One region of the Clostridium thermosuccinogenes genome, then DNA from elsewhere that is predicted to be linked to it. Evidence: predicted binding sites of a transcription regulator. Region 1 holds the regulator's gene; the other holds the start of a gene.

Region 1 (15,683 bases):
TCGCTGACTATAACAGGTGTACCGTTTACTGTGAATACCAGGTCTTTCCACAATTCATTACCCGCATTGGTTATTTGGCTGGCAGCTTCGTTAAAAGCTATTTTTGTCCTCATTGTTCCCATATTGGTGAAGGTAAGAGTGGTGGTAAGCCTTGTGCCTGGGTAAACCTTGTCTATATCGTAAGAGAGCGTAGAAAGAGTTTCCTGAGTTCCGTCTGCGTTTCTGGCAGTTGTGTAATTGACCAAATTGCTTAGATCCAGATAGCTGTTTCCTGCAGTTGTATAACTGCCTTTGCCGTCATCTACTTCTACCTTGTTTACTTCAGATATTTTTACAAACAATTCACCGGTATCAACAGTGCTGCTGATGGTAAATGTCTGTGTCCAGGCCGCATATGCAGCACCCATGAGAACCATCGCTGCTACAGTTACCAGCAAGATAAATCTCGTTTTATTCATATCAATGACCCCCTATTTAAAAGCAAGTTGATATTTAATGTTAATTTTACATGTACAATTGTAACAGCTTGTCCCTGCTTTGCGAAACACCCATGATGATAATTTTGCTACACTGCGGGGATTACTTCTTGATACCTCCAGGGTAGTATGCCATACCACTTTAGTGTTATTATGCTGCTTTAGCGTTGCTGCTGGGACAGTTCTGTTGCCTCCGGATTGATTTCACCAAATATGGCCATGTAGTAGACCCTTCCGCTGTCAAACACAAAAAATTCGATTTTCCGCTCCATCGCGGTATCCACCTTGTAATAGAAGACAGGCTGCCCCACTTCATCGGCTATCTTTATCATATCCTCGATGGAATTGATGGATATGACATCGGAAAACTGGTATGATATGGTGTGGCTCATACCTGCCAGCCTTTCCGAATACTCCTTGAATATGCTGGCGATGGTCTTCTCGAAGGGATCCGGAGGAGGTACCTTTTTGGCAAAGGCAATATAAATGACAATAACAAGCAGTATGAAGGCTGCTCCGAACAATATGAAAATCTTTACGTAATTTATGGGTATGGGGGTTTTTATGTTTTCAGCAATTCGGTTTTCACCTTTAGCTTCCGGCTCTCCTTCCATTTTAAATACGCTGCTTCCTATGGGAATGACGAGATTTGGGCTCATGCTGTCTTCCAGGGTGCCATTCTTTGAAGCTGCCGATGTATTTACTGAGAAGACAACATTCAATACCACCGGAGCATTTACTTCCGAGTCCAGATAAATTGATTCCTTCAGTTGGAAATAGCTGTCCAGGTAAACCTGCTTGCTCAATTCAATAGATACCTTTGAGTCCTGCCTTTTTATGGTGCTCTCCGGAATCAAACTATATTCCTTGCTCCAGAGGACCTCATTTTCATCTCCATGAAGCCCTTGAAGATACGCGGTTACTCTGTATTTGGTATTGAGGTCTGCAACCTCCGTAGATGCAAAGTCATATTTCAATTTCAGATCCACATAATCTATATATTTAAATACATAATACCTATCCTTTCCGAGAAATTCCCCGTCATACATTATATTAGGCCTCAGGTGCACTTTATAATCTATGTATCCATTGCTGGTATAGGCATAATGCACTTTTTCTTCTTCCTTATATCTGGGGATCAGCAGTTCTGAAAGGGCATAAGCGCAGAGAGCAAGAATCAGTATAATTCCTGTTATTATGAGTATTCTTTTTTTGGCTGCACTTATCTTCAATGATTTCACCCTCCGATATTTAAATGTAAATTGGCAGCTTAGGCATAAGTCGAACACTGCTTGGTTTTTCAATAAACATTATCAATAAAAGTTTGCCGCAAAGTTCTGCATTATAATATCAACACTATAAAAATATTTTAAAACTCCACTTCTTCTCTAGGTATCTGCCTGCCTGAACGGAATAATACACTTATCATGCCGATCTTAGGCACCACCCCCACCATTTTGCCCCTTATTTGTCCTGCGTCCACCAGCCTCAAGTCAGGTGCGCTGTTATTATCACCCTTTGTCTGGTATCTTCCGGTTTTTTCGTCTATTGAAATGATACGGTGCACTATAAAGATATCACCAGTCCAGTACTGTATGACATCTCCGATGTTGAGATCCTTTCCATTGGTCTTTACCATAAGGGCGACATCCCCCGGATAAATAGTAGGCTCCATACTTCCTGTAAGAATTATGGTGGGGAAGATGGGAAATACTCCGGCGGCAAACCATATCAAGGCAATGCTGAATATGCTTACAGCTATCCAGGCAGCTGGTTTTTCCCGCTTTTGATCCCTGAGTTTCAGCTCCCTGGCCTGTTTCCTGTAAACCTGATGTATTGTAATGATAAAAACCGTAGGCATCATAATGCCTATAAAGGCTTTAGTAATCCACCTCAGGTTTGGAAGCACGGGGGATATCCATATTGGCAGGGTTGTCAAGGCTATATATATTATAGCAGGGTATGCACCGCCTATGTATACCATATATGTGAGCAGTATGTTTGTCATTATCTCCGGACCTGCAAATTCAGCAACATACTGCACCGCCTGCTGCCATGTCTCAATGCTCATCATGATTTTAAGATTCAGCCGGTACAGGCTGAAGACCAACACCACTAAGATGAAAAACAGGGGCACATACTTTTTCTTAACGCGGTTAATAATGTAGTTTCTCACCAATTCCATCATGAGCAGTACGCTTCCGAAGCTCAGTACATTGATCAGGATTCCGGTCAATTTTCTGGAATACGGACTTGCTCCGATGCCGTCCATAAAGCCTCCGGCAAAATAGACCGACATGTATGTGATCCCGCATATCGCAGACCATATGAGTATGAAACTATAAAGCTTTAGCTTGCCTTTGAACCTGATTCTAGGCTGCTTCCATATATAGATGGACATAGCAAGCCAGAAAACCGGCTTAAAAACGTTAATGTATATGGAAGACCCGAGGAGTACCGGTAAAACCGTATTGCCAAGAATTAATGACAACAGTATGATTGCAATTATTATCAGCGCTTCGTATTCTCTTTTGCCCATATCCTACATTGCATCCTTTGCCTTTTTGATATATGTTGTCCCTGCTTATGCATCTTCCGGTTTTTTTATAATATCTATATTTCTGAATACAATGTTAAAGGTCGTACCGGAATCTTTTTCCGAAAGAATTTCTAACTTGCCGTTATAAATCCTGACAAGGCTTCTGATGTTGTACAGCCCGAGGCCGTTATTGCTGCTCTGGCCGTCTTTCTGTTGCCCAAGCCCTATACCGTCATCCTTTATGACAAGCTTTGTCATTTCATCCCCCATATGCAATGTGACCCATATGTTCCTGCATTTGGAGTGCCTTACAGCATTCCCGGTGCATTCGGTTATTATTCTGTAAATAGCCTTCCGGGCATTGAGGGAAAGGCTATCCAGCTCTCCTTCTGCGTCCAGGCTTATATTTATGCCGCTGAGCCGTTCCATTTGTGACAGGTAGGAAGCTATGTTTTCTTTAAATAAGACTATGTTCTGCTTCTTGCTGCTGAGGTTGTATATGGTAGAGCGCAAGTCCCTCAGGGAGTCCTGGACGGTTTCCATTATAAGGCTTAGCTGCTCCTTCCTGCTGTCATCGGACAAATTATCCCATTTTTTCAAGGTATCATAAGCAAAGCAGGACGCAGCGAAAAGTCTTTGCATTATGCTGTCATGTATGTCATCGGCTATACGGTTTTGCTCATCTGCAACAGCCAGTTCGCATTCAATCTCTTCCGACTCTGCTTTTTCAAAAAAAGTCGATCCAAGCTGTGACATTAAGTGCAGAGTTGCTTCGTATTCTTCCTTGCCCTTGGCATATTGATCTTCAGGTATTATAAGGCCTATTACACCATAATTTTTTATATCGGATACTTTCGTTTGGATCACCCTAAGACCGGGCTCAAGAAGATTTGATATTACATAGGAGCTGCCGGCAGTGCCGTGCTTGTCCTTTTCAAAGCTTCTTATAACAGAAATCAGAGAGCTTCTTGCAGCCTCACTTAAAGGCTTCAAGGTAATCATGCTTTCGGCTTTCTCACTTCCATCAAGGTAATAAAAGGCATTGGATTCCGGAGAAATCCTGCCTGCAAAGTCCAGCAAAATAAGGGCGATGTCCCGCTGTACCGACAAGCCTGTGATGCTTTGGACCGCTTCATACATATGAAGGATATCGTGGGTCATTCCCTTGATTCTCGCATTGTAATTCTCAAGGTCTTGGTTTGCAAGGCTCAGTTCCCGCTGCTTTATTATCAGTCGGTTGTTATAGTATAAAAGTATGTTTATCAGAATCAACAAAAGAGTGAAGCTCAATATAATATTGGATTTGGACAATAAATACTGCCTGACCTCCGGTATCCCTTCAACAAAATATCCTATTATGCACAGGAGGACGATGCCGGCGGCAAGGGAGGGATACTTCTTCCTGGGAGGCAAGTAATAGGAAATAACCAGCAGGGGATTTAGGAAGCACCATATGAAAGGACTTTCCAGCCCACCTGTCAGCAGTATCAGCAAGGATATGCCGGTGATATCCATTATGAGCAGAAGGCTCATCCTCTTTCCGCTATCGAAGCTTATTTTGTAAAGATAATCAAACAAGAATGCGTATATGACAACACAGGATATCAGAATAAGCATCATGGGCACGGCATAACGCTCGAATATACCGTGAAAAATGTATATTGACAAAGTTAGAAAAATCGATATAAACCTGTATAATTCAAGCAAGCCTTCGATATTGCTTTTTATTGCTTTGGGCAACCTAAATTTCATCATTCCAGCCTTCTGTTTCTTAATGTTGTTCATCGCGCTCCACCGAAGAAGCTCTTTCTGTTTGCCATATAGTTCAATGCGCTTTGCTTTGTTATCTTACCGGCTGTATAAAGATCGTTGATGGAATCCTCCATTGTTATCATTCCTAGGGATTTGCTGGCTTTTATCATTGCCGGTATCTGGTGGATCTTGTTTTCCACTATCAGGTTTTTAATTGCCTGGTTGGCCAGCATTACTTCCACAGCGAGCTTGCTGCCATTGCCGTCGGCAGCGGGTATGAGGCACTGGGATACGATCGCCAGAAGTGCATTGCTGAGCTGTATCTTTATATAATTGCTCTTATCTGCAGGATACATTCCGACTATATATTCTATCGTGGATATGGAATCGTCCGTCTGCAATGTGGTAATAACCAGATGACCGTTTTCTGCAGCTGCCAGAGCGGCAGAAAATGTAGCCGGGTCTGTGGCAGAGCTTATCATAATTACGTCCGGGTCCTGTGTCAGGGCGGAGTAAACGCCTTCCTTGAAACTGTTTACATCCATGCCTACTTCTTTTTGGTTTACAATAGCCTTGTCATGCTTATATAAATACTCAATGGGGTCTTCAATTGTTATTATATGGCATTCCCTGGATGTGCTTATCTTCTTTACCAATGATGCCACAGTTGTGGATTTGCCGCTGTTCTTATTGCCACATACGAGTATAAGCCCGCTTTCCTGGCGGTGAAGATTGATAACTGCATCGGGTATGCCAAGCTCCTCGGGAGTTTTTAACAGCCTGTCCAACAGTTTGATGTTGATGGAATAGGAACCCCTTTGCATGAAAATATTTACCCTCAGTCTTCCGATATCATGCAGCGCAATAGGAAGGCTGATATAATGGGTGCTTTTTAATACATTTTTACGCTCTTGGTCCAAAATGTCGCTTATCAAGGCTTCTGTATCCTTGGGGAGCACCATGTCGAAGGGCATATACGAAAGACGCCCTTCAATGCGCATAGCCGGAACAGCGCCTGCGGCAACATGTATGTCAGTGGCATTGGCTTCTTTGGCATATTTAATTATTTTTATAAAATCGTCATGCGTGTACATACCAATCCCTGCTACATCAATAAATTTAACTGCCTATTTATAATGATCGCAGTTATATTCAAAAATTATACCCTAAAACATGATGCAATACAATTGGTTAAACTAAAGAATCACGGCAATTTCAGGAACTTACGATAGGATGAACACCACTTGATGATAAAAATAAAATTAAAACTTATGGGATTTCCTGCCATTATATGATCAGGCATTAAAACTTTCGCGAATATGACCAACCTGTTGCTGAATATCTTTATTATAGATTGAAAATCGGGGATGGGATAATATGATAGTGATAGTGAGAAAAAATAACATAGCTCTGATATTGTTGATTTTCCTGCTGTCGATAGTTATATATAGCCTTAACATCTGGAGCACGGATGCTGCCGTTACAGCCAATGACAGCAGCGTGCAGAGAGTGGTAATACTAGATCCCGGCCATGGCGGTGAAGATCCTGGGATGGTGAGTCCAGGTGGATTGAAGGAAAAGGACATAAATCTCATTATTGCTTTCAAGGCGAAGGAGCTGCTGGAGAATGACAACTACAAGGTCATAATGACCAGAACGGAGGATAAGCTGGAGTATCCTGAAGGCACTAAAGGTTATACTGCCAAGAGAAAGGCAGACCTGTTGAGAAGAAAAAATATAATGGACACTTCGGGTGCCGATATCGTAGTCAGCATACACCTTAACAGCTTTGTAAACGATACGAGCCAGAGGGGAGCCCAGGCCTTCTACCCGCATAATTCGCCGGAAAGCCAAAAATTGGCATTGTGCCTGCAAAAAGCCGTCAAGGAAATAGTGGACCCCAACAATAAACGAAATGCACTGGTAAGAGGCAAACCCAATGAAACACCTATAATAATCCTTCGGGACTTGAAAACGCCTACTGCCATTCTGGAATGCGGTTTTTTGTCAAACCCTGAGGATGAAAAACTTCTGGCCACTGATGAGCATCAGACCAAGCTGGCCATGGCGATTAAGGCGGCAGTAGACAGCTATTTTTCCGGAACTTGATTCGAGACAGTTGTAGTTACGCTCTCAACTCCCATTAAAAAATCACTTCTCGCTCCTTGGAACGGGAAGTGATTTTTAATGGAAAAATATTGCATCGTTTTCGTACCGGTGCTCCCGGCTTTGAACTCCGGCTAAGGAGAACCTGTAAGTTTACTGAGGAGCCATGTAACCTCATTTCGAGGTGAATTTGTAGTCCAACCCTACATTATGTCTTGCCTTATCAAGGTAATAGGATGCAATCTCTCTGGCCTTTTCCGCGCCCTTTTTCAAGACATCATATACATACTGCATATCATTTTCATATTTTTTTCTGTTGTTCCTGGCTTGTGAGAAATAATTCCAGATAACCTCAAAAAGCTCCTTCTTGACGTCCCCGTACCTGAGTCCGGGAGTCTCAAACCTTTGTCTCAGTTCTTCCTTGCCCTCGCTGTCAAGGAACAGAGAATATATTTCAAACAGCGGGTTGCCGTCGGTAGGCTTTGGTTCATCCACCGGGGTTGAATCGGTTTTTATGGACATTACCGATTGGCGAAGCTTCTTTTCATCGGCAAATATGTCAATGGTATTCCCATAGGATTTGGACATTTTCTGACCGTCGGTACCCGGAATTGTGGCAATGGTGCTTTCAATATCAGCCTCAGGTATTACGAAGGTTTCACCATAAGTGCTGTTGAAGCGCAAAGCCAAATCCCTGGCTATCTCCACATGCTGCTTCTGATCCTTGCCTACCGGAACCTTGTCGCAGCCGTATAAAAGTATGTCGGCAGCCATAAGAACAGGATATGCGAATAATCCATGGTTGGGAGATATACCTTTTGCAATTTTGTCCTTGTAAGAGTGGGCGCGTTCCAGCAATCCCATGCCTGTTACATTGGATAATAACCAGGCAAGCTCCTGAACCTCAGGTATATCCGACTGTACCCAGAAAATTGCTTTGTCCGGGTCAAGTCCCAGGGCAAGAAAATCCATGGCAGCGTCAAGGGTTCTGCTTCTTAAAGTGGAAGCATCATACACTGTTGTCAATGCATGATAATTGGCAATGAAGCACAGCAGTTCATTATCGTTTTGGAATTCAATCATTCTCTTTATCATGGCAAAATAATTGCCTATATGAAGAGAGCCTGACGGCTGGATTCCGGATAGTATCCTCAAATTAAACACTCCTTTAAAGTAATTCTGTTTATAGAAAACAAAGCTGCAGGTAGAAATTGCTCCCATCAAGCTTTGTGGGTATAATCGATAACCGCTTTTATATCTATCATGTTTAAATGGATTATCGATACTATTTTACATCATATTGCAATATAAATACAATATACTGAGCCTTTTTTGGCAGGATGCGCAAAAGCTCGCTCCGGCACCGAAGGGCAGTATGATACACGCTAAATCACATTATCATCATATAACGGTTATGAGCCGGAAGTTACAGCTTCTTTCTCAGAGGCGAGCTTTTCCCAAAGAGGGTAGAGCTCTTCCAGCTTTTTCTCCAGGAGGTTCTTTTCGTCATTGAGCTGCATAAGCTTCACATGGTCGGTGCACACTTCTTCCAGCAGCATTTCCGCCTTTATCTCTTCGAGCCTTTTCTCCGCATCGCTTATGGCCTGCTCGGTTTCTCTCAGGCGCTTTTCCAGCTTTCTTTGATAGGCTCTTTCCTCCTTGCTGGCGATATGCTCCTGTTTGGAGGCGGACATTTTGACCTCTCTGGCATTATCCGTATTGGAAACCCTGTTATTTGCCTTGTATTCCAGGAAGCTTGTATAGTTGCCCGGATAATCGAACAGGGAAGTACCCCTGAACTCAAGAATGCGGGTGGACAACTTGTTTATGAAATACCGGTCATGGGATACCGCCAGTATTGTCCCTTCAAATTTCTGCAGGGCATCCTCCAGCACTTCCCTGGAGTTTATATCAAGGTGGTTGGTGGGTTCGTCCAATATCAGGAAATTTGCCTGAGACAGCATGATTTTCGTCAAGGCAACCCTGCTTTTCTCACCGCCGCTTAAAACCGAAATAGGCTTAAAAACATCCTCACCGGTAAAAAGGAAGGAAGCGAGGGCATTCCTTATCTCCGTGTGGGTAAGATCATCATTCTCATCCCATACTTCTTCCAATACGGTGTTGTTTTCATCCAGGTCATTCAGTTCCTGGTCATAATAAGCCAGCAGTACATTATGGCCGAACTCATATGCGCCTGAGCTCTGCTCCACCTTTCCAACCAATATTTTGAGCAGAGTTGACTTTCCGCATCCGTTCGGTCCTAAAAGGAAAACATTCTCCTTCTTGCGAAGCTTGAAGCTTATGTCCTTGAAAAGTGGCTTGCCGGGGTATTCCTTGCTGAGATTTTCCACCGAAAGCACATCGTTTCCGCTTTCAATTCCTGCCCTCAGCTTCATTTTGATCTTTCCCGGCAAATCTTTGGGTTTTTCCACCTTTTGCATCCTGTCAATAGCTTTTTGCCGGCTTTCTGCCGCAATTATATTTCTCTCTCTGTTCCATCGCCTCTGCTGTTCAATAAATGCTTCCAAGCGGGCTATTTCTTTCTGCTGAAGTTCATAATGCTTTTGCTGAATTTCCCTGTCCAAAGCTTTTTGTCGGACATATTCCGTATAATTGCCGTTATATACTTTGCATCCATGGTTTTCTATCTCAATGGTCTTGCTGGTGACAGAATCAAGGAAATATCTGTCATGGGAAATGACCAGTACGCTGTTTCCGTAATTTTTCAAAAAATTCTCAAGCCACTCCAAGGCATCAATGTCCAGGTGGTTTGTAGGCTCATCCAGAAGCAGAATGTCCGGCTGCTCCAGAAGCAATTTTGCCAGAGCCATCCTGGTTTTCTGTCCGCCGCTTAAAGAGCTTATTTTCAAATCAAACTGGTCCTCGGTGAAGCCAAGACCCTTCAATATGCCCTTAACCCTGCTGTTATACTCAAATCCGCCGGAGCGGGAGAAATTATCGGCAAGGTCGGAGTACTCTTTCACCAGGGACTCAAGCCTTAATTCATCCTTTTCCCTGCTGATGGATTCTTCCAGCGCTTTCATACGGCTTTCCATCTCTATGAGGTGCGAATAAGCAGACATTACCTCATCCCAAATCGTATTGGATGAATCGAGCCCTGAATTCTGCTCCAGAAACCCTATTTTTCTGGATTTGGCAACAAATACCTCGCCGTCGTCAGGCTGCAGTGTCCCGGCGATGATTTTAAAGAGGGTGGACTTACCGGCGCCATTTACACCTACTATGCCAACTTTTTCTGATTCCTGAAGGTTGAAAGAAATATTTTCCAGTATTTTGTTTGTGCCGAAAGACAGCGATATATTGCTGCAGCTTAGTACAATCATAAGACATCTCCTCTTTATGACTATCAGTGCAATTTTATCAAAAAACTTGATTAGCGGCAACAGCTCTTTTTTTAATCAATATCGATTATTGACAATAAAATAACAATAATGATATAATCCATTTATAGTAAATGCTTATGTGTATTATGATTCCAAATTTTGTTTAATTATACCAGGTATTTACATGCAAATGAACTGCTATAGGTTTATTGCATGAATTTGCCAATTCTAACAGGGACATTTTGCTGTAAATTATGGTTTACAGCTTTTTGGTGCCTTTAAGGAGGAAGAGTTTTGGATTTGAATAAGAAGAAGATATCCATTGCCGTAATCAAACGTTTGCCAAGGTATTACAGGTATCTCTATGATTTGCTCAAACTGGGCATTACCAGGATTTCCTCGAAGGAACTGAGTGAAAGGATGAATATCACTGCCTCACAAATACGCCAGGATTTAAATTGCTTTGGTGGATTCGGTCAGCAGGGTTATGGTTACAATGTGGAATCCCTGTTCAATGAAATCAGCAATATTCTGGGAGTTAATGAAACCTTTCATACCATAATAGTTGGTGCAGGGCATATGGGGCAGGCTTTGGCTAATTATGGGAATTTTGAAAAAAGAGGATTCAAGGTTGTGGGTATTTTCGATGTGAATCCTGCTGTCGTGGGAACCGCTATAAATGGAATCGAGGTATTGCATATAGATAAATTGGATGAGTTTATTAAGCAAAACAAGGTAGATATAGGAATTCTCACCGTACCGTACGACCAGACTCCTGCAGTAGCTGACAGGCTGGCAAGGCTCGGAGTAAAGGGGTTGTGGAATTTCTCTCCTATGGATCTTGAACTGGAGCATGATGTAGTTATTGAAAACGTGCATTTAAGTGACAGCCTTATGGTATTGGGTTACAAGCTGAATGAGATGAGAAACAGAAACAAGTCTAAAAATTAGGAAAATACAGAGTACTAAATATCGACAAATAATTTTTGCGAAAAACATAAAATAAGGCATATTCAAATACAAGGTATATATAAAGTATGAATAATTCACATAAATAAAAGTTGGCTAAGCCAACTTTTATTTGTATACTCTATAACCTTTGTCGGCCAGCAGTTTGCCGGCGGCATCGACGCTGGCCGGGTCCGGCAGGGTAATTTTGAGGCATCCCTGCTCAAACTCCCTGCTGTTGGACACATTGATATTTTTAATATTGATGCCGCTATCTCCCAAGATGGTGGCAATTTCTCCGATTATGCCGGGTTTGTCCACCACATCCACTATCAGCTCATAAATTGGAGCTATAAGACCGGGCTTGCCGGCAGGGATGGAATCCCGGAAATGCTTCGCATCTTCGAAAAAGTGGTATAGTCCTGCAGAATTTTTTTGCTCCATGAGCCCGCTGAACCTGTTCAAAATCTCTATATAGTGCTCCAGTATCCTTTTTATTTCCATCCGGTTGCTTAAGACGATGCTTTCCCAAACTTCCGGGCTGGAGGAGGCTATCCTTGTAATGTCCCTGAAACCACCGGCAGCGAGCATCTGCATTTTACCATCTGGCGTTTCCATATCCTTTACCAGATTGACGAGGGCTGACGCTATTATATGAGGTACGTGGCTTATGCCTCCTGTTATTCTGTCATGTTCTTTTGCATCCAGTACTACGGGTATGGCACCTATTCCCTCAATGATCCCTTTCAAAACGGACATTGCCTGCGGTGTGGTGCTTCTGGATGGTGACAGAATGTAATAAGCATTTTCAAAAAGGTGTGCAGCACCGGAGGAATAGCCGTTTTTCTCTTTTCCCGCCATGGGATGACCACCGATAAAGCATGGGGGAGAGGCCATGCTGTTTACCTGGTCTATTATATCTGATTTGGTACTTCCCACATCTGTTATGATGCAATCCGCTTTTACTTTTCCTGCAATGCAGCTTATATACTCAAAAGTGTATTTAACCGGGGTGCATATGAATATGATGTCTGAATTATATACATGGTCATTCAGCTGCGTAAATCCCCGGCATATGACCTGGTCTTTAATGGCCGCGTCAATATCCTGCCGGTTGGGAGTAACTGCGGTAATATCCCGTATGCCCAGACGTTCTTTCAGGGCTCTTGCCAGGGAACCTCCGATAAGTCCCAGGCCAATTATTGTGACTTTCATATTATCCATATTCATATTATTCATGTTTGAATTCTCTCCCGACTATGTCAGCAATTTTACTGATGTCTGCGCACAGTTCATCAAAGCTCTCCGGGGTGAGCTGCTGCGAAGCATCGGACAAGGCACACCTTGGATTTGGGTGCACTTCGATTATGAGCCCGTCGGCTCCGGCGGCTATTGCAGCTTTTGACAGGGGGAGCACAAACTGGGTTTTCCCTGCAGCATGGCTGGGGTCTACGATTATCGGCAGGTGGCTTGTGCTTTTTACCACAGGCACCGCGCTGATGTCCAGCGTATTTCTGGTAGCGGTTTCAAAGGTTCTTATTCCTCTTTCGCAAAGAACTACATTGTAGTTGCCCTCACTCATGATATATTCGGCGGCATTCAGCCATTCTTCGATGGTGGTGGCTGAACCGCGCTTGTAAAGCACAGGCTTGCCGGAACGCCCGATCTCCCTCAAAAGATGGAAATTCTGAGCATTCCGTGCTCCTATCTGAAACATATCCACATATTTATAAGCTATCTCTACAGCTTTTTCGCTGGTTACTTCGGTTATCACCTGAAGACCGGTGGCATCCTTCGCTTCCTTCAGGAGCTTGAGGCCTTCTTCCTCCAGACCCTGGAAGGAATAGGGAGAAGTTCTGGGTTTAAAGGCACCACCTCTTAAAAATTGTGCTCCGGCTTTTTTAACAGCAAAGGCGGCATCCATTATCTGCTGATAGTTTTCGACCGCACAGGGACCGGCCATTATCACCAGCTCCTTACCGCCTATTTTCACACCATTCACATCTACTATGCTGGGCTCCGGTTTGAAAGTTCTGCTCGCCAGTTTGTAGGATTCCATTATCGGAACCAGCTTTTCTACTCCCGGCATGAGCTCCAGGGGGACATCGCTCAATACTCTCTTATCCCCGATAACACCGATAATAGTTCTTTCAGTCCCTTTTGAAATGTGTACTCCAAGCCCAAGGGACGACAGGGTCTTGGAAATTTCAGCTACATCCTTTTCCTGAGAGTCAGGTTTCATAACAATGATCATTGGCTATACTTCCTTTCTACACGATTATTTACAACAGGCGCGGCTGCCATAATAAATCCTGCATGAAACTGCGCACCCTTCACCGGCAACTGCCTTGTTCAATCTATCCTTGCTGTGTTGGTTATTCCAAGCACAAGTCCTGAGCTTATTAGCCTTTGAACTTTCCACAGCACCGTCTTATATTAACCGTCACAATCCTTCATGCTTGCAAAGAGCAAACAATGATGGAGAGGACATTAATATTTTTGCGTTGATAGATTAATTTTAAAGCACATTACCGGTATTGTTTTCCATACTACCGTATTACACTAATTACCCGGGATCCGACAGGGCTAAACCCTTTTGCTCCTGCATCGGTCCAGGACCTACGGCAATTCCCCGGGTTTATTCTAAATTTACATCTCCCCTGCCTAAAAGTCAAGGGAAACTAATTTCTGCCTATCTATTGTAATATATGATATGACCCACAAAAAATGAAAGCTCGAGTTTGTCGGATTTCGTTTGATTATCTTTGTAATCCACTTTTTTACTTGAAATTTATCCTTAGAAAATGATGGCAAAAAGAGTTAATTGCCCCACGGAAAAAAATATAAGTTAAATTATTATAATTAGTGTTGTGCATTTAAAAGTAAATAATTGTATTACCAAATTAATGGTAAAACAAAAGCATAAGTTGACGTAATGTGGTAGCTTTGAATTGACCAAAAACAAAACTATTTCCACGGAGGTCAAACTTATGCCTGAGATAATAATAGAACAAAGTCAAGAAGTTATCAATTATATAAATATGCTAGATTTACCTTATTCTGAAGCCATACAAAATCACATGGTCCTTATGGTCTCAGGCATTATTACCACCGAGGGAAGCAAAAATGTTTCCAGGATCTATTCAAAGCATACCTGTAACCGGGATAGAAGCTGTGGTTCAAGATTCCTCGGACAGTATAAATGGAGTAACGATTATGTGGACCACAAGAGAATTAACCATTCTCTAAATGTTGTCCGTAATAGCGTGAATGAAGATACTTCAGGCTTTCTCATCATAGACGACTCTTTGAGTAAAAAAGATAAGTCTACCAAAAAGATTGAAGGCCTTGATTTCCACCATTCACACAGTGACGGAAAACCCATGTGGTCTCATTGCGTAGTTACTTCTCATTATAAAATTTCCGAATACTCACTGCCACAAAATTTCAGGCTCTATCTTAGAAAGCAGTTCTTTGGCAATAAAGCAAAGAAGCATTTTAAGAATAAACAAGAGCTTGCAATGCAGCTTATTGATGAATTTATACCGGTTACAGAAACAACGTACTTGTTGTTGGATGCTTGGTATACATCGGGTAAAGTGATGCTCCATGCCTTAAAGAGAGGATATCACACCATTGGAAGAATAAAATCCAATAGAGTGATTTACCCAGGAGGCATTAAAACAAGTGTTAGAGAATTTTCAACCTTTATCAGTAAGGACGAAACCAGCCCAGTTACAGCAGGTGACGATACTTACTATGTTTATAGGTATGAGGGTAAAATCAATGACCTTGAAAATGCCGTTATTCTGTTTTGTTGGAGCAAGCCCGATTTATCCGATAAACCAGCATTTATACTAAGTACGGATGTTAGCCTTACCACCTCCGAAATCCTTATATATTACCAGAACCGCTGGGATATTGAGGTAAGTTACCGGTATCAAAAAAACTCACTTGGTTTTGATAAATACCAGGTAGAATCCTTAACTTCAATAAAGCGCTTCTGGAGCATGGTCTTTATGGCCTACACTTTCCTGGAGCTTTTCAGGGTTTCAAACAAGAAATCCTTAAAGCTTGATACTTTGGGAGATACCATAGGGTATTTCCGCAAACAATACTTGGTTTCAATTGCCAAGTTTGCATATACTTGTGCAGTAAAAGGGGTAACTGTCGATGCTGTTATTACCAAATTAGGGATAGCCGCATAAACATTTACAATTTACTGCACGACACTAATTATTATAATAAAAAAGAGGAAAAATTCAAAATTAATAGAATATAAAATAATATTGGTATGAGTTCTAAACAAGTGAAAAGATGAATATATAGGAAGTTCTGCAAATTTACGGCAACAGACATTTTTACTTCGCTCACAAAAAATTTCACAGTACCCCGACATTTTAACTTAATGCTGAATTTGATTTGATTATTAGAATTATTTTCCTAGAATTTAGGTAATATAATAACGATATAAATTAATTGGCAGCTAAGGAAAATTAAAATAAACTAAGGGGGAAT
Region 2 (15,683 bases), 440 kb from region 1:
CATTTCCATAGTATTCATACGGGCTATAGTAATATCTGTATTCCTTCCTGTCCAGTTTGTTCAGCACAACACCGATTATCCGGGCATTGACCTTTTCCAATTGCTCCTTTACCCTCATGGCGCTCCTGTAGTCCACAGCCTTTGATTTTATCACAATAAGCGTCCCGTCCGTTCTGGAGGATATGATAGCACAGTCAATAACGCTTCCCAGCGGTGGTGTGTCGATAATGACCATGTCAAAGTGTTTCTTCGCCTCGTTGATTATCTCGTCAAACCTTTCGGATGACAGCAATTCTGCCGGGTTTGGCGGGGTGGGCCCGCATGTAATGTAGCAGAATCCGTCCACATCAGTGTAGTTTATAGCATCCTGCAGGGACGCCTGACCCGATATCAGATTGGTCAGTCCTACCGCATTGGTGCCTCCCAGGCGCTTTACCAGTGCCGGTTTCCTCAGGTCCGCATCGATGAGAAGGATTTTCATCCCCGACATGGCCATCGATATCGATAGGTTTATAGCAGTGGTGGTCTTTCCTTCCCCCGGATTGCAGCTTGTAATCGCCAGAGTTTTGATCTTGCTGTCAAAATTGCAAAACTGTATATTGGTTCTCAGCACCCTATAGGCTTCTTCCGCCGGGTTGCCCAATTTATCTTTAACATTAATGATTTTGGTCATAAAAGCCCCCCTATTTTGCATCTATAGCAGGTATTGTACCCAGAACTGTGAGGTCAAGATATTTTTCAACATCTTCGACAGTATTTATGGAATCATCCAGATATTCCAGCAGGAATATTATGCCGACAGCCGCAAATAATCCGGCAAACATCGCAATTGCGATGTTATAAAGAGGTCTTGGTTCCACCGGTGCAGTTGGCAGGCTGGCCTTGTCAACTATGCTGACATTCTCCACTTTCATGAGGTCCTGAACCTTAACCGCAAAGACTTTCGTCATTTCATCGGCAATGTCTCTGGCCCTTTCGGGATTTTGGTCCCTCACCCTTATCTCTAAAATTCTCGTATCATTCTTCAAATTCACGCTGATTTTATCAGCCAGTTGGGCTGGAGTAATGCCATCCAGCTTAAGGTTTTCTATTACCGCAGATGTTATAACCCTGCTTTTTATTAACTCCCTGTAGTCCTTTACGAGATATTGCCCGATCAGCATGTCATTGTAAGCCAGTTGGGTATTGGCATCCATCTGTCTGTTTATGACATAAAGGGTGGTATTGGATTCATAGACCGGTTCCAGTAAAAAAAAGCTGATGCCTGCGGCGGCTGCAGCGGCAACCAGAGGTAGCAATATAAGAATCCACAGCCTTTCAAGCAAAATCTCGAAGTATTGTTTTAATTCCATCCGCATCCTCTCTTTCTGAAAATTCAACAGCATGAAAAAATGATTAAAACTGGCTATTACTTGCAAGCCAATGCTTACACCAGTATTATACAGCTTGGGACAAGCATTGTAAAACCTTTTATTGCTACATTTTGCGCCATTTTTAAAAGAAATTCTACAGGCAATTCCCTGCAAACGGCCAAGCATCAATACTTTACCCGCATTTTTTGGTCTGATGTGTTGATTTTTGCGAAATATTTTTATGGAAATATCCCCAGGAAATGTATGAATGCGCAGTATTTACCCTAACAAGGCGACGTATTTTATGTATATCTCTTTCAGCATTTCCTTTTCTTCTTCTGTCACTCTGGATTTTAAAATTTGCTTGGCTTCATTTAGTTCCTCCAAAGTTACTCCGCCTTTTATCATGTTCTTAAGACGGTTTATATCACCGGGAGTCAGCCTTGAAAGCACTATGGCTATTGCTTTTGCCTTATCCCCCAAAGACACCTGGTCTTTTACCAGATTAATTTTTTCCAGAGTGATTACGCCCGGCTCCCGTCCGCCTCCGGATCCATGCATATCTTTATCACCTTTTGTCCTTTTCGCATCGGCAGATGCTCTTCCGGATGAAGCAGTGGGCTTATCTTCCGACGTTTCAAACGAATTTTGGATTGCATGTCCGTATTGTCCAGCGTTCATGCCACCAGAAGCATAGTTTGCCGTCTTACCGGATACCTCACCGCCTGTTTTGCCGAAAGCATAACCGGTTTCATTTCCCGACAACTGGGTTTCTACCCCTAAAGCCGCATCAGAGCTCAAACCTCCTTCTTTCCCATTGTATACCCGGCTTTCATCCCCTGAAAAACCAGGGAGGTTGCCTCTTTGCACCATGCTGTCCTCATCATTCTCAACATCCGAAATAAGGCTATCGCTTTGCACCATGCTGCCCATCTCCTGCCCTGCTTCCGACAGGTATATCCAGTCTTCCTCCAGCATTTTTTCCATCTGCGCCATAAAAAGGGCATCAAAAGCCTTGTTGACTATATAAAGCCCACAGCCAACCACTAAAGAAATAACCGCTAATATAATCAATGTAATCCTGATTGCTTTCAAATGTTTTCCCACCTTTTCCGGTATTGCCTTCCGGCATTTTTCCTTTACGGCTTGTTAGCCTGCAGCCGTCCACGACAATACGCCATATATGCAAATACCATCTGCCTCCGCGGAAGCAGATGGTATTCACTAAGCAATGTTGATCTATTTTACATTGAACAGCCTGTATATCATCAGCGCCGCAGCAGCTCTTGTGGTATGTCCCTTAGGATCGTATTCCCCCTTGTCGCTGCCTATAATTATCGAATACTTGCTGCACAGGGCTGCAGCATCCCTGGCGTACTTGGATATCCTTGCCTGGTCGACATACTTGCCTATATATGCGTCTGCATCCTCAGGGAATGACTTGCCTTTTATATATACAAGGGCATTGGCAATCATGACGGCTGCGTCCTGCCTTGTGATGTAGGCGTTGGGCAGGAAGCTTCCATCGGGCGTTCCCTTGACTATGCCTGCATTATATGCGGCGGATATTTCCTTGTAGAAAAGGTAGCTCTCATCCACATCGGTAAAGCTGCTTTCGGCCGCATCGTCCACCAGGTTAAGCGCCCTGGCTATCATTGCTGCAAACTGGGCTCTTGTGACATTGCTGGAGGGATCGAACTTACCACCGCCGACGCCCTTGATGATGCCTTTGGCGGCCATGGCTTCTATTCCGTCCTTAGCCCACTTCACGGTATTAAGGTCGCTGAAAGTTACGGCGTTTACCTTAATTACATACTTGCTGAAATGCCTTACGGTGAATTTCACCGTCTTGGTATCCTCGTCATAGACACCGATGACGTTCTCCAGCTCGTTCTTATCATTAATATAGAATACGGTCAGTTTCTCAGGATTTTCCCCAGCCTTGAGGGTATAAGGTATGGATATCTCTACCGGCTCGGCAAACTTGTCCAATGCCTTTCCATCTACCGTAAGGTTAAAATCATATACAGCATTGTTGCCCACCAAAGCCTTTATATCCTCCGGCAAAGTATCCTTGTCCACTTTTGCAGCTTCAAGCCTCACTTCACCCTCTGCGAACATATCATGAGGTGCAATGGATATTACAGCTATACCTGTATCGATAGCTATCTTATCCAGCTTCTTTTCGACAGCAGCCTTGAATATGGAGCCGGGCAGTTCAACTGCTGAAGCATCGTAAGCATCATCGCAGTCCAGCTCAATCCTTAATACTGCATCCACTTTTACATCCGCCTTGCTTTCAGCAAGCGCCTTGTTCAGAGCAGCGGCCGTCTTTACGATGTCCTCCATTAATTGAACCTGCTTGTCCGCTTCTTCCGAGGACAAAACAGCTTTTACCAAACCGTCGGAGGCAACCACTTTTACAGTTGTTTTGCCCACCTTGCTGATAACCTTGTCTGCGATGGCTTTCAGTTCCCTGCTTAATTCGTCGGCCAAAATGCCTTTGCTTTCTGCCTCTTTAAAGATATCCTTTGTTTTGAGAATTATATTTTCAGCGATCTCCAGGGCTTTCTCCACATCTTCCACTGCGTCAATCTTTTCCACAGCCGACTTTATCAGTTTGGCAGCACTGCTTATCTTATCTTCCGGATCTTCATCCCCGGAGCTTATCTCATCCAGCTCATCAGCTATTTTATTGATGTCGTCCATATCATCCTCAGTGTCTTCCGGGGGAACAACTATGCCTCCGCCACCTCCGCCGGGAGTCGGTGTAGTCCTTGGAGCAAAGAGATTATACAGCTCAAGCATATAGATGGCATCTTCCGTGCTGATCTGATTTGGTCCGTTCCCGATGTAATTGTTCATGCGGGCTATGTATTTGTCCATCTCTCCATTCACATCTATGCCTAAAAACAGGTCCAGCAGCTCCTGCCTTACCCCGATCTTTGCCGCTATTTTTGCTTTTACATCTCCGTATCTTACAAATTTGCCTTCATCATTCAATGTCACTACTTCCTCAAGGTAAGGGAGAAGCTTTTCATAAACCTGTCCGTCGGTGGCATTGGCAGGCAGGCCCAGGAATTCCTTAACAAAGCCCTTGTCCACAAATTGCTTAAATGTATTATAATAGTCGATAATAATCTGCTTATTGTTGAGGATTTTGCCTATAATCAATTTCAGAGACTCTCCGGCAATCTTGCCGTCATTGCTGGTATTCCCGGTTTCCGCAATTATTGTCTCCCACATGTTTTTTTGGTTGTCCGATGGATTTTGAATGTTGGTTAATGCACTCTTAATTGCTTCATATATATCATCAACCGTTACTTCACTGCCCTTGCCTATCTCGGCAACAGCAAAATCCCATAACATCCCAAGCAGCATTCCTTTGCTGTTGTTATCCAGCCTGTTCAGCTGCTCTACCGCAGTCCTGACGTCTGAACTTCCTGCATATGCCACACCTGCAGTCAGCTGAACTATCAGCACTGCTGCAATTAATACTGTCGCTAGAAACCTTCTCATAGCGAGCATCCCCCTCTCAAATGCAAAAATTATGATAACTGACATATATTAGTATATTTGAAAGGCAGTCATATGTAAATAGGACAAGCCTATATTCTTATAATTTTTATAAAATTTTTACATATGAGAGAGAATTATATATGTACTTGTTGAGGGATTTTTATTTCTTTCTGAAAAGTTTACTGAGAATTGGTATGCTAAAGCTCTTTCTTTTTTTTACCATGCTGGGCTCCTGAAAGTCAATCCTTTCATTGTTCAAAACCGCAAACCCATTCAATTCAAACAACCTTTGGGCCGTATCCTCGCCCATCTTTTCCGCCACCAGGCTTCTGGGCATGCTAAGCCTCGGAGCTCTTCCCCTGCATGTGTGAGAATCGGAAGCAGCAAAATGCACCATGCCGTGCTTTAATAAAGTCCAGGCCGCATTCTTTACTTCGCTCCCATAAAAGCCCATCAGGCTTGCTGCATTAATCTGAGCCAACACACCGGATTGAATGAAATTAAACAGAATATTAGGATTGCCGGCAATCTCCCTGTTCCTTTCGGGATGTGCCAGTATAGGTTCAAAGCCATTCAGCTTAATCCGATAGAACACTTCGGCGGCATATATGGGTATGGCCGTCATGGGCAGCTCCACCAGCACATAGGAGGAACCGTTCAAAGTGCAAATGCGCCCTTCCTTAAGCAGTTCCGGTATTTCCGGGGTCATATACACTTCGCTTCCGGGATATATATCCACCTTTATATTCTCTCTATTTATCTCTTGCTTGAGTTGTTCACATTTTTCCAATACCACCTGGGCAGGATTTTCCACTTCTCCTTTTATAAAGTGCGGGGTGGCAACGATATGCCTGATGCCGTCCCTTTCGGCTATCTTTAGCATTTCTAGAGATGTTTCCATATCCCGGGCTCCGTCGTCTATGCCCGGGAGGATGTGGGAATGCAAATCTATACTCATCATGGGTTCACCATATTTTTTATTTTTCTTCATCGAACACCGGTATTGTGCCTACAACTGAAAGGCCCAAGTATTTTTGAACATCATCGGGAGTCTTGATGGTATCATCCATATACTCTACAAGAAAAACCACTCCTGTGCTCAGCATAAAGCCCAGCAGGGTTGCTATGGCAATATTCATAAGCTTATTGGGCTTGACAGGAGCTTCCGGCAGCTCAGCCGTATCGATAATCTGTATATTTTCCACCATCATGATGTCCGCCACTTTTTCCATAAAAATTTCGGCTACCGTATTGGCTATATCCCTGGCCAGTACCGGATCTTCATCCTGGGCGGAAATCACAATAAGCCTTGTATTTTGTTTGGACTCCACATTCAGCTTTTCCGACAGCTGTTCCAGCGTCATATCCTTCAAACTCAGCTTTTCCAACACAATGCTGGTGACCATCCTGCTTTTTACCAGCTCACGATAGTCATTGACCAATTGGGTGTTCAGCATCAGGTCATTATATCCGATGGAGCTTTGGTTATCCATACTTCTGCCTATATAAAGCGAAGTGTCCGATTGATATACAGGATTCATAAGAAAAAAGCTTAATATCGCAGACAAGGCTGATGTGGCTAGAGTTATTACAACTATAAGCCATAGCCTTTTTTTGATAATGAGTAATAAGTCTTTCAGTTCCAGTGCATCCATTTCTGGCATCAATCTTCCTTTGTTTACAAAATACAACAGAAAGTATTATAACATTGTATGGAATATTATTCAAGAGACTGCAGCAATTTTTGCAAATTTGCCCAACTGTCGAAGTGAAATTATGTTGATTACTACACCTTGATTTTTATATAATCAAAGAAAAAAATTTATATGCAAAATTAGCCTTTTACATTATTGAAGGAAAGTAAAAGCTAATAAACAAAGAGAAGAGGTGTTTTTATGATATGTCCAGGACTTGTTTCCGTTACCTTCCGGCAGCTAAAGCCCCGGGAAATCGTGGATCTTACCCGGAAAGCCGGACTTCATGGAATTGAATGGGGAGGGGATATCCATGTGCCCCACGGGGATATAAAGACCGCGGAGGAAGTGCATAAAATGACCATCGATTCCGGTTTGTCCGTCACTTCATACGGTTCTTATTACAGAGTAGGCTGCGAAGACGACAACTTTGACCTTTTCCGACAGGTACTGGAAACGGCTGTAAAGCTGGAAGCCCCTGTAATCCGGGTGTGGGCCGGCACAAAAGCTTCTTCGGACGCTGATGACAAATACAGGGAAAGGGTGGCATGGTGTTCGAAGAAAATAGCAGAACTGGCTGAACCCGCGGGAATAAACATATCCTTCGAGTATCACGGAGGTACTTTGACAGACACCCTCGAATCCGCTCTTGCCTTATACGACAGAATTCACCATAAGAATATCCGAAGCTATTGGCAGCCCCGGACTGCTTTGAGTCCCGAGGAAAACAAAAAAGAACTGGAGTCTGTTCTGCCGCTCCTTTCAAATATTCACGTATTTCACTGGACATTGGACGATCACGGCAATACTCTCCGCCATCCCCTTGCAGATGGTAGGGAGGTATGGAAGAATTATCTGTCATGCCTTAAGGGCCTTCCTGATAAACGCTACGCCCTGCTGGAATTTGTGGAAAAGGATGATCCGGCACAATTTCTCAAAGATGCACAAGTCCTGAAGGAACTTCTTGATTGAAGCTTGCGGGAATCCGGCAAGTCAAGCCTTGGAACAGCCGGCGAAGGAGCTATCTGCGCCCCTTCACCGGCTTATCTATTTATCCCGATATCCTTAAGCCTTCCAAATAAATGCTCATTAAAACGCATCTTTTTTCTCCCATCTGCTCCCTAAATCCTTAGCAACATGAATTTTTACTATGTACTTATTGAATTTGGCTTTGTACTTATTTGTGATAATTTGGAATAATTTAAAAGTTGAGCTTCAATGATTGACAATCTTTTAACAATGTTGTATAATTTAAATTGTTAAAAGATTAACAATATTTTAAAATTGACAGCTGAGGTTTTGATTGGTTGGGAATGAATTCAGCCGGCAGAGGATGTATTGATGCTGCAAATTCCTCCAACACAGTATATGCTAAAAATCTTCCTTAGGCTGCAATCATCCATTTCAATCCGCTGAATTCAAACCAAATTCTATATATCATACTAACCTGTAAAATTTCAGGTTGAGATGAGCAATAATCGCCCAAGAATATGAGGAATGTGAAAAGGAGGTATCCATATGCAGAAAAAAGAAAAGGCAAAAGCAGTTAATGTATCGGAAACTTTAGAAAACACTGCAGGAAGCATCGAAGCTTTGAAAGAAAAATTAGATGCGATGAGAAAGGCTCAGAAGGTATTCGCAACCTATACCCAGGAGCAGGTGGATGAAATCTTTTCGGCGGCTGCCCGCGCTGCCAACCAGGCCAGAATCCCCTTGGCCAGGATGGCAGTCGAGGAAACCGGCATGGGAGTGGTTGAAGATAAGGTTATCAAAAACCACTATGCTTCGGAATATATTTACAACAATTACAAATACGCCAGGACATGCGGTGTAATAGAAGAGGACAGGGCTTTTGGGATTAAGAAAATCGCAGAACCCGTAGGTTTGATCGCAGCAGTCATACCCACTACCAATCCCACTTCCACCGCTATTTTCAAAACACTGCTTTCATTGAAGACCAGAAATGCCATCATGGTGTCACCGCATCCCAGAGCCAAAAAATCAACCATCGCAGCAGCGAAAATTGTGCTGGATGCCGCTGTAAAGGCTGGCGCTCCTGAAGGCATAATAGGATGGATCGACAACCCGTCGGTGGAGCTCACCAAAGAGCTTATGAGGGAAGCTGACCTCATACTGGCAACCGGAGGTCCTGGTATGGTCAAGGCAGCCTATTCATCAGGAAAGCCTGCCATAGGAGTAGGACCGGGCAACACACCGGCTATCATAGACGACACGGCTGATATCAAACTGGCGGTAAACTCCATTATACATTCCAAAACCTTCGACAACGGCATGATATGTGCATCGGAGCAGTCCGTAATCGTACTTGCGAAGGTTTACGACGAGGTCAGGAAGGAATTTATTTACCGCGGATGCTATTTCTTAAAGCCGGATGAATTGGACAAAGTGCGAAAGACCATCGTCATAAACGGAGAATTGAATCCAGGAATAGTCGGACAAAGCGCATACAATATAGCAAAACTAGCCGGAGTAGATGTACCGGAGACAACAAAAATATTAATCGGCGAAGTGGAATCCACCGACTTATCTGAAGAATTTGCCTACGAAAAGCTATCGCCTGTTCTGGCCATGTATAAGGCTGAGAATTTCGAAGAAGCCCTGGAAAAAGCAGAAAAGCTTATAGCCGCCGGTGGCTATGGGCATACCTCTTCCCTCTTTATCAATACCCGCGAGACGGAAAAGATGGCAAAACACGCCCAGAGGATGAAAACCTGCAGAATTCTCATCAATACTCCATCCTCCCAGGGCGGTATCGGGGACCTGTACAATTTCATGCTGACACCTTCTCTCACCCTTGGCTGCGGCACATGGGGCGGCAACTCCGTCTCCGATAATGTTGGCATAAAGCACCTGCTCAACATAAAGACAGTTGCCGAAAGGAGAGAGAATATGCTTTGGTTCAGAGCCCCGGAAAAGGTTTATTTCAAAAGAGGCTGCCTGCCGGTTGCCCTCAATGAGTTAAAATATGTCTTGAACAAAAAGAAGGTTTTCATTGTTACGGATTCCTTCCTCTATAAAAATGGCTATACCCGGTGCGTCACCGACAAGCTGGATGAACTAGGCATTGCCCATACCACCTTCTATGACGTGCAGCCGGACCCCACTCTTTCCTCCGCCATTGAAGGCGCAAAAGCCATGAGGTCTTTTGAACCGGACTGCATAATAGCCATAGGAGGCGGTTCTGCAATGGATGCCGGCAAGATCATGTGGGTCATGTATGAGCATCCGGAAGTGGATTTCATGGACCTGGCCATGAGATTCATGGACATCCGCAAGAGGGTTTACTCTTTCCCCAAGATGGGCGAAAAGGCATATTTCGTAGCAATCCCCACAACATCCGGCACCGGTTCCGAATGCACGCCTTTTGCAGTTATCACCGACGACAGGACCGGTATCAAGTACCCTCTGGCTGACTATGAGCTCATGCCGGACATGGCGATTGTAGACGCGGACAACATGATGAACCAGCCCAAGAGCCTGACCAGCGCATCCGGTATTGATACGCTCACTCATGCGATAGAAGCTTATGTTTCCGTCATGGCCACCGACTACACCGACGGATTGGCTTTGAAAGCCATGAAGAACGTATTTCTATACCTGCCCAGGGCATATGAATACGGAGCTGAAGATCCGGTGGCCAGGGAAAAGATGGCCGATGCATCCTGCATAGCCGGCATGGCTTTTGCCAATGCCTTCCTGGGGCTAAACCATTCCATGGCTCATAAGCTGGGCGCATACCACCACCTGCCCCATGGAGTCGCCAATGCGCTGCTTTTGACAGAGGTTATGAAATACAATGCTGCCGAAGCTCCGGCCAAAATGGGCACCTTCCCGCAGTACGGATACCCCAATGCCCTGGCAAGATATGCAGAATGCGCACGCTTCTGCGGAGTGGACGGCAAAGACGACAGGGAAGTATTTGAAAAATTCCTGTCCAAGATAGAAGACCTGAAGGCTGCCGTAGGCATTAAGAAGACCATCGCTGAATACGGCATAAAGGAAGAGGATTTCCTGGCTACCCTCGACGAAATGGTGGAAAATGCCTTTGACGACCAGTGCACCGGCACCAACCCAAGATATCCTTTGATGAGCGAGATAAAGGAGATATATCTAAAATGCTATTATGGAAAATAGCAACTGCGTTGCAGCTGTCCAAAGGCTATGAAAAGGAGAAGGAAATATCCGCGCAACATACCGTTGCGGCGGAATTCCATCAGATTAGGCAAGAAGAATATCGAGCCGGGCTCCATACCGGCTCGGTATGTTCAAAAACACACCTTGCTAAAGGGTGGCAAATTCCTTTTTCAACCTGTCGATTTCCTTTTTGACTATCTCTTCCATGAAGTAGTTTATGGCTTCCTCCGGGAGGTCTGTATACAGCATATCTTCCAATTCATCATCAAAGTATGCGCATATCCCTATCAGCTTTATGCTGCTGCGCCGTTCAAGGATTTTCCTCAAACTCGTGATATGCCGGTATATACCCTCTGCCTTATCCAGTTTTTCCTTCATTTCAAGCAGGCTTTCATATGTCATGAAATCTCCTCCCTGATAACCACTAATATTCAATCATTTTCCAAACAACGACCATTAATGATTATATTTCCAATTTGAGAAAATGTCAATAATAAATTCTAATGTTCTGGGAAAAAACGAGTCCGCCTCTTTCAATTAAATATAATTGGTTTATGGAGGGATTCGTTTGAGAACATTGGGAGACCGCTTGAGATTTGCCCGTGAAAGGAAAGAACTTACACAAGTTGATGTATCAAAGCTCACGGGCATTAATAATAAAACAATTTCCAATTATGAAAACTCCATCAGCTACCCCGATCCGGAAACCCTGAAGATTTTGGCCGACCTGTACGATGTTTCAGCCGATTATCTGCTGGGCCGGAACGAAAAAAAGAATAAAGAGGTTTATTACAGCATAGATGTCTCCGATTTGCCGGACGAAGCTATAAAGCAGGTGGAGGAATATGTGGAATTCATGAGACAGAAATACGTTTCCAAGAAAGAAAAAGACAAAAGAAGATGATAAATTTACATCTTCTTTTTTTGCAGCCAGGCATTTATCTGGCGCTGCAGCTCTTCTTTAAGCTCTTCTATACCGGCCTTTTTCAAATCCTCATTTAATCGCGGCAGATACACTTCAGGATCCACACTGCCGGTAGAAAGCGCCGGGCCGTATGTGTCCATCAGAGCGGTAATATCGGAAATTTCCTTCTCATAGCCGGAGGTCTCGGGTTTAAATCCGAACAACTCCGATTTTACAGCAGAATCATTAAACTTCTTAAACTGCTCCCACTTATCCTGAGGCTCGCTGGCCAACGTTTTTAAAATAAACCAGTTGCCCTGGGTGTAGGTAGCTGCATTGTAAGCATCGGAGATGACCTCCACCTGATCATGGGGAGTCAGGGTATAATGGATGTTCTTCACTCCATAATTAATTAAGTTTCGCGTCTCTGGGTCGGTATTTAAAAGATTTAAGAATTTTACACATTCCTCCGGATGCCTGGTGGCAGCATTGACAACCATGACACTGCTTTGAACATCTTCAGTCTTTATAATGGGATCGCTGACCTGCTCCGACACGACAGGATACCCCCAAGAGCTGCTCCACATATTGGCTGAATACGGCCCCCCTGATGCCGTGGAGCAGAAAGCCTTCACTTCCATAAAATCCAGGGATGAGAAGTAGCAGATGGGCGCATCGGCATTTATATAACCTTTTTTAAAGTAATTGTGCAAGGTTGATAATAATTCCCGGGCATGTTCCGTTTCATATATATTGACCACCTGCAGGGTTTCATCATAAGAGTTTACCATCAGCGGAACAGCCGGAGAAACAACATATTCATAAGATTTGGGAGCAAATATGTTCTTTCGGCTCATATCCAATGCAAGGGGGACATAATCCGGTTCCTTTTCGGCGATAAGCGCAAGCAAAGGCTCCAGGGATGCAAAGTCGTGATACTTGGTAATATCAATATTGTACTTGTCCACCAGCTCCTTATTGTAGATGAAATGCATGGGAACAGCCAGCTCCTTGTTGGTCGGAACTCCAAAAACATGGTTGTCTATGGTTACACCTTCCCAGAAATCTTTATGTATGGCTTCATACATATCTTTTCCTATATTATCCAGGTAAGGAGCGAGATCAAGCCAGTACCCCTTTTTGGCATTTCCGACAAAATCACCATGCTCGTCCGACCCAGCAAAGGCGATGTCAAAATCACCCCCTGACATGAGAAGGGATGAAAGGGTTGTATGGTAATCATTCCAGTCAATTTTGCGGTAATCGATTTTAAATCCCAGCTTTTCCATCAGAAGGATGTTTAAATGGTCATTTACCAGCTTCAGGTCTTTATCCGGATGTCCTATTGTATAATATATAAGAGTTACATTGTCAGTTTTGGTCCCGGTATTGCTGTTTCTTGAAAAATCACACCCGGTCAGAAGCAAGGGAAACGCTGCTATCACTATAAAAGCGCTGATCAGCGCAGGAAGAATTATTTTCTTTATTTTGCAAAAGCAGCGGCAGCTTCCCGATTTCATCACATATTCCTCCCTTTGAATGCACATTTTGTTGGGATAGTTCCGTAAAGAGTTTTTCATTAATCTGCTTTACGCTACCCATCTGTTTTGTCTGCTGCCCGCAAATCTGTAGGCGAAACATTGTAAAAGGCTTTAAAATGGACATAAAAATTATTGGGCTGCGTGTATCCTACCATATGGGCAATAGTAGCTATCTTCTCATCCGTCGTCTCTATAAGGTGCTTGGCTTTATACATCCTATATGCCGTAAGATAATCGGAATATTTCATATTTGTATCTTTAAAAAAGACGCGTCCAAGATACTTGCTGTTCATCTGGAAACGAGCCGCTATATTTTCCATGGTCAAATGCTGTTTATAGTCACTTTTGGTTATGAGCAAAATCTTGTTGGTCAGCTTTGAAAGCTTGTCATAAGGAACCTTTAAAATTGGATCTTCCTCCACCGGCTCTTTGACAGAATCATCAAGGCTTCCTCCCAGCTTTTCCACCACAATGGTGCGAATCTGCGCAATCAATTCTTCTTTGTTTATAGGCTTTAACAAGTAGTTTACGGCTCCCACAATCAGCGACTGCCGGACATATTGGAAATTGTCGTAACCGCTGATCATGATAAATTCCGAATTTATATTCTGATCTTTCAGTACACTGACCAATTCATAACCCATCCTGTCACCGATGCTGACATCTATAAGAGAAACATGCGGCTTAAAATCCACTGCTTTTTGTATGGCTTCCTCATAGGAATAAGCCGTCGCTATTTTGGTAAAACCGTAGTCATTCCAAGGAATCAACAATTTCAAGCCTTCACAGATTTCTTTTTCGTCATCGACTATAAGCAATCTATACATATGAATCCTCCTTGCTATTTGTATATCACCACACTGATAATGATTCCGCTGGGATCATTATTGCCGATGGACATGGACACGCGGCCTTCGTAATAGTAATAAAGCCGTGCATATACATTTTTCAAGCCAATTCCGCTCCTTGCTTCCGAATTCTTTTCATCAGCTTCATGCAGTAATTTTGAAGGAGTAAACAGAGAATTCAGATGTTCAATGCTCTCCTTGTCCAGATGGCCAATATTGCTGGAAAAGTCAAAATAATAGCCATCCTCCCTTTCTTCGCCGGAAATAATGATAATCTTATACTCTTCCTTGCCTGTGAAATTATGTTTGAAGAAATTTTCCAATATCGGCTGCATCCATATTTTTATCGTCTTCAATTGGCGGCAGCTTTCACTTACATCTACATGGTACATCAAGTCGTCACCATAGAGAAAGCACATCAAATCCAAATAATCTATACCTATTTTCAATTCCTCATCTATGGATAAGAAAGTGTTGCTCTTTACGATAACGCGGTAGAGCCTTCCAAGATTTCCCACAGCATCTGCGACATTGCTGACGCCGCTGCCTAAGGCATAAGCGCGGATGCGCTCCAAAGTGTTGTAAAGAAAATGAGGATTAATCTGGGATTCCAAGGCTTTCATTTCCGCCTTGAAGTTCTCAATCTGAAGCAAATACTCCTTTTGAATGTAGGAATTAAGCTGGGTCGACATTTCATTCAGATGCTGTACGATCAAAGACAGTTCGTCATTGGCAAAGGAATCGATTTGCGTGAACTTTCCCTTTTTGGCATCATTAATCAACCCAATTATCTTGCACAACAACCGATAGTTATTGGAAAACCGGGAAGCCAAAATATAAATGGCGAAGAAGAAAGTCAATAAAAGCAGCAGGAGTATCACCTGCACCGTAAAGCGGTAATTGGCCGCTTCCATTATTTCTGCTCTGGGTATGAAGGAAAATATTGTAAAACCATATTTTTCAGAGGTATTTAAAATATAATAAACGGAACGGAAATTTGAAAGGCGCAAATGCCCCTGAGTCCTTTTTCCGGTATAGTCCGAAGATATGATTTTCTCTTTGAACAATTCTCCATAAGGATGATCCGATAAGTTTAAAACCATATCATTTATACGGATATAGTGGGCGGAAGGAATGTCCCGAAACGATTCCTTGCTTTTATCCAGCGGATTTATGAGAAAGGAAACCTTCCCGATATAGGAGGCTCTTTTATCCTTCAGTTCTCTGGAATAAACATAGCAGCCACTGGCTGGCATCGCTTCCAGTGGGTCGGTGTCGGTAATAATGTAACGAATCTGGCCGTTGGGGCTATATTTCATATTTATAATATGGGTAGAGCTGTAATATATAATATTGCTTATGCTGTACCCGCTTTCTCTGACAAAGGCAGTGGCGCTATCCAAAAAAGAAACGGAATAGTCGGGTCTCCAATGCTCTATTCTTTTTGCGGTATATTCCGAGGGGGAAGAACAAGTGAAAAAAAGGTAAAAATCGTCCCAAAGGGCAGAGTCCGAGTATAGTCTTGACAAAAAATTGTCTATCCTGTAAACTATCCTATCCATATATTGATTAACATCATATGCTGCAAAGGATACTTTCTCCGTATAAGCATTAAAAGCGATGTTCAGAAAATAAGTGTACAAAAGGCTGCTGATGGTAATAAACAGCAG

Evidence for each region. Region 1 encodes Rex, which represses fermentation and respiration genes when NADH is low (regulators of the CRP and FNR family bind a similar motif). Its sites were predicted from a motif close to ATTGTTAANNNNTTAACAAT; they were not measured.
Region 2: a site for Rex is predicted at 7,821-7,840, ahead of adhE (bifunctional acetaldehyde-CoA/alcohol dehydrogenase). Genes of this name have one in related genera too.

What each region holds. Positions count from the first base shown of each region.
Region 1 is NZ_CP021850.1:727,949-743,631, forward strand. It holds gene CDO33_RS03310 (hypothetical protein) at 1-458, opposite strand, end outside; gene CDO33_RS03315 (DUF5305 family protein) at 638-1,708, opposite strand; gene CDO33_RS03320 (signal peptidase I) at 1,846-3,015, opposite strand; gene CDO33_RS03325 (sensor histidine kinase) at 3,061-4,800, opposite strand; gene CDO33_RS03330 (type IV pilus twitching motility protein PilT) at 4,797-5,861, opposite strand; gene CDO33_RS03335 (N-acetylmuramoyl-L-alanine amidase) at 6,145-6,876, shown strand; gene trpS (tryptophan--tRNA ligase) at 7,048-8,028, opposite strand; gene CDO33_RS03345 (ABC-F family ATP-binding cassette domain-containing protein) at 8,286-10,217, opposite strand; gene CDO33_RS03350 (redox-sensing transcriptional repressor Rex) at 10,518-11,168, shown strand; gene CDO33_RS03355 (prephenate dehydrogenase) at 11,295-12,404, opposite strand; gene aroF (3-deoxy-7-phosphoheptulonate synthase) at 12,397-13,419, opposite strand; gene CDO33_RS03365 (IS701 family transposase) at 14,156-15,373, shown strand.
Region 2 is NZ_CP021850.1:291,136-306,818, reverse strand. It holds gene CDO33_RS01350 (CpsD/CapB family tyrosine-protein kinase) at 1-673, opposite strand, end outside; gene CDO33_RS01345 (YveK family protein) at 684-1,352, opposite strand; gene CDO33_RS20655 (hypothetical protein) at 1,392-1,640, shown strand; gene CDO33_RS01340 (hypothetical protein) at 1,632-2,447, opposite strand; gene CDO33_RS01335 (S-layer homology domain-containing protein) at 2,592-4,871, opposite strand; gene CDO33_RS01330 (tyrosine-protein phosphatase) at 5,032-5,862, opposite strand; gene CDO33_RS01325 (YveK family protein) at 5,849-6,535, opposite strand; gene CDO33_RS01320 (sugar phosphate isomerase/epimerase family protein) at 6,767-7,537, shown strand; gene adhE (bifunctional acetaldehyde-CoA/alcohol dehydrogenase) at 8,084-10,720, shown strand; gene CDO33_RS01310 (hypothetical protein) at 10,868-11,122, opposite strand; gene CDO33_RS01305 (helix-turn-helix domain-containing protein) at 11,289-11,624, shown strand; gene CDO33_RS01300 (ABC transporter substrate-binding protein) at 11,630-13,144, opposite strand; gene CDO33_RS01295 (response regulator transcription factor) at 13,219-13,992, opposite strand; gene CDO33_RS01290 (sensor histidine kinase) at 14,007-15,683, opposite strand, start outside.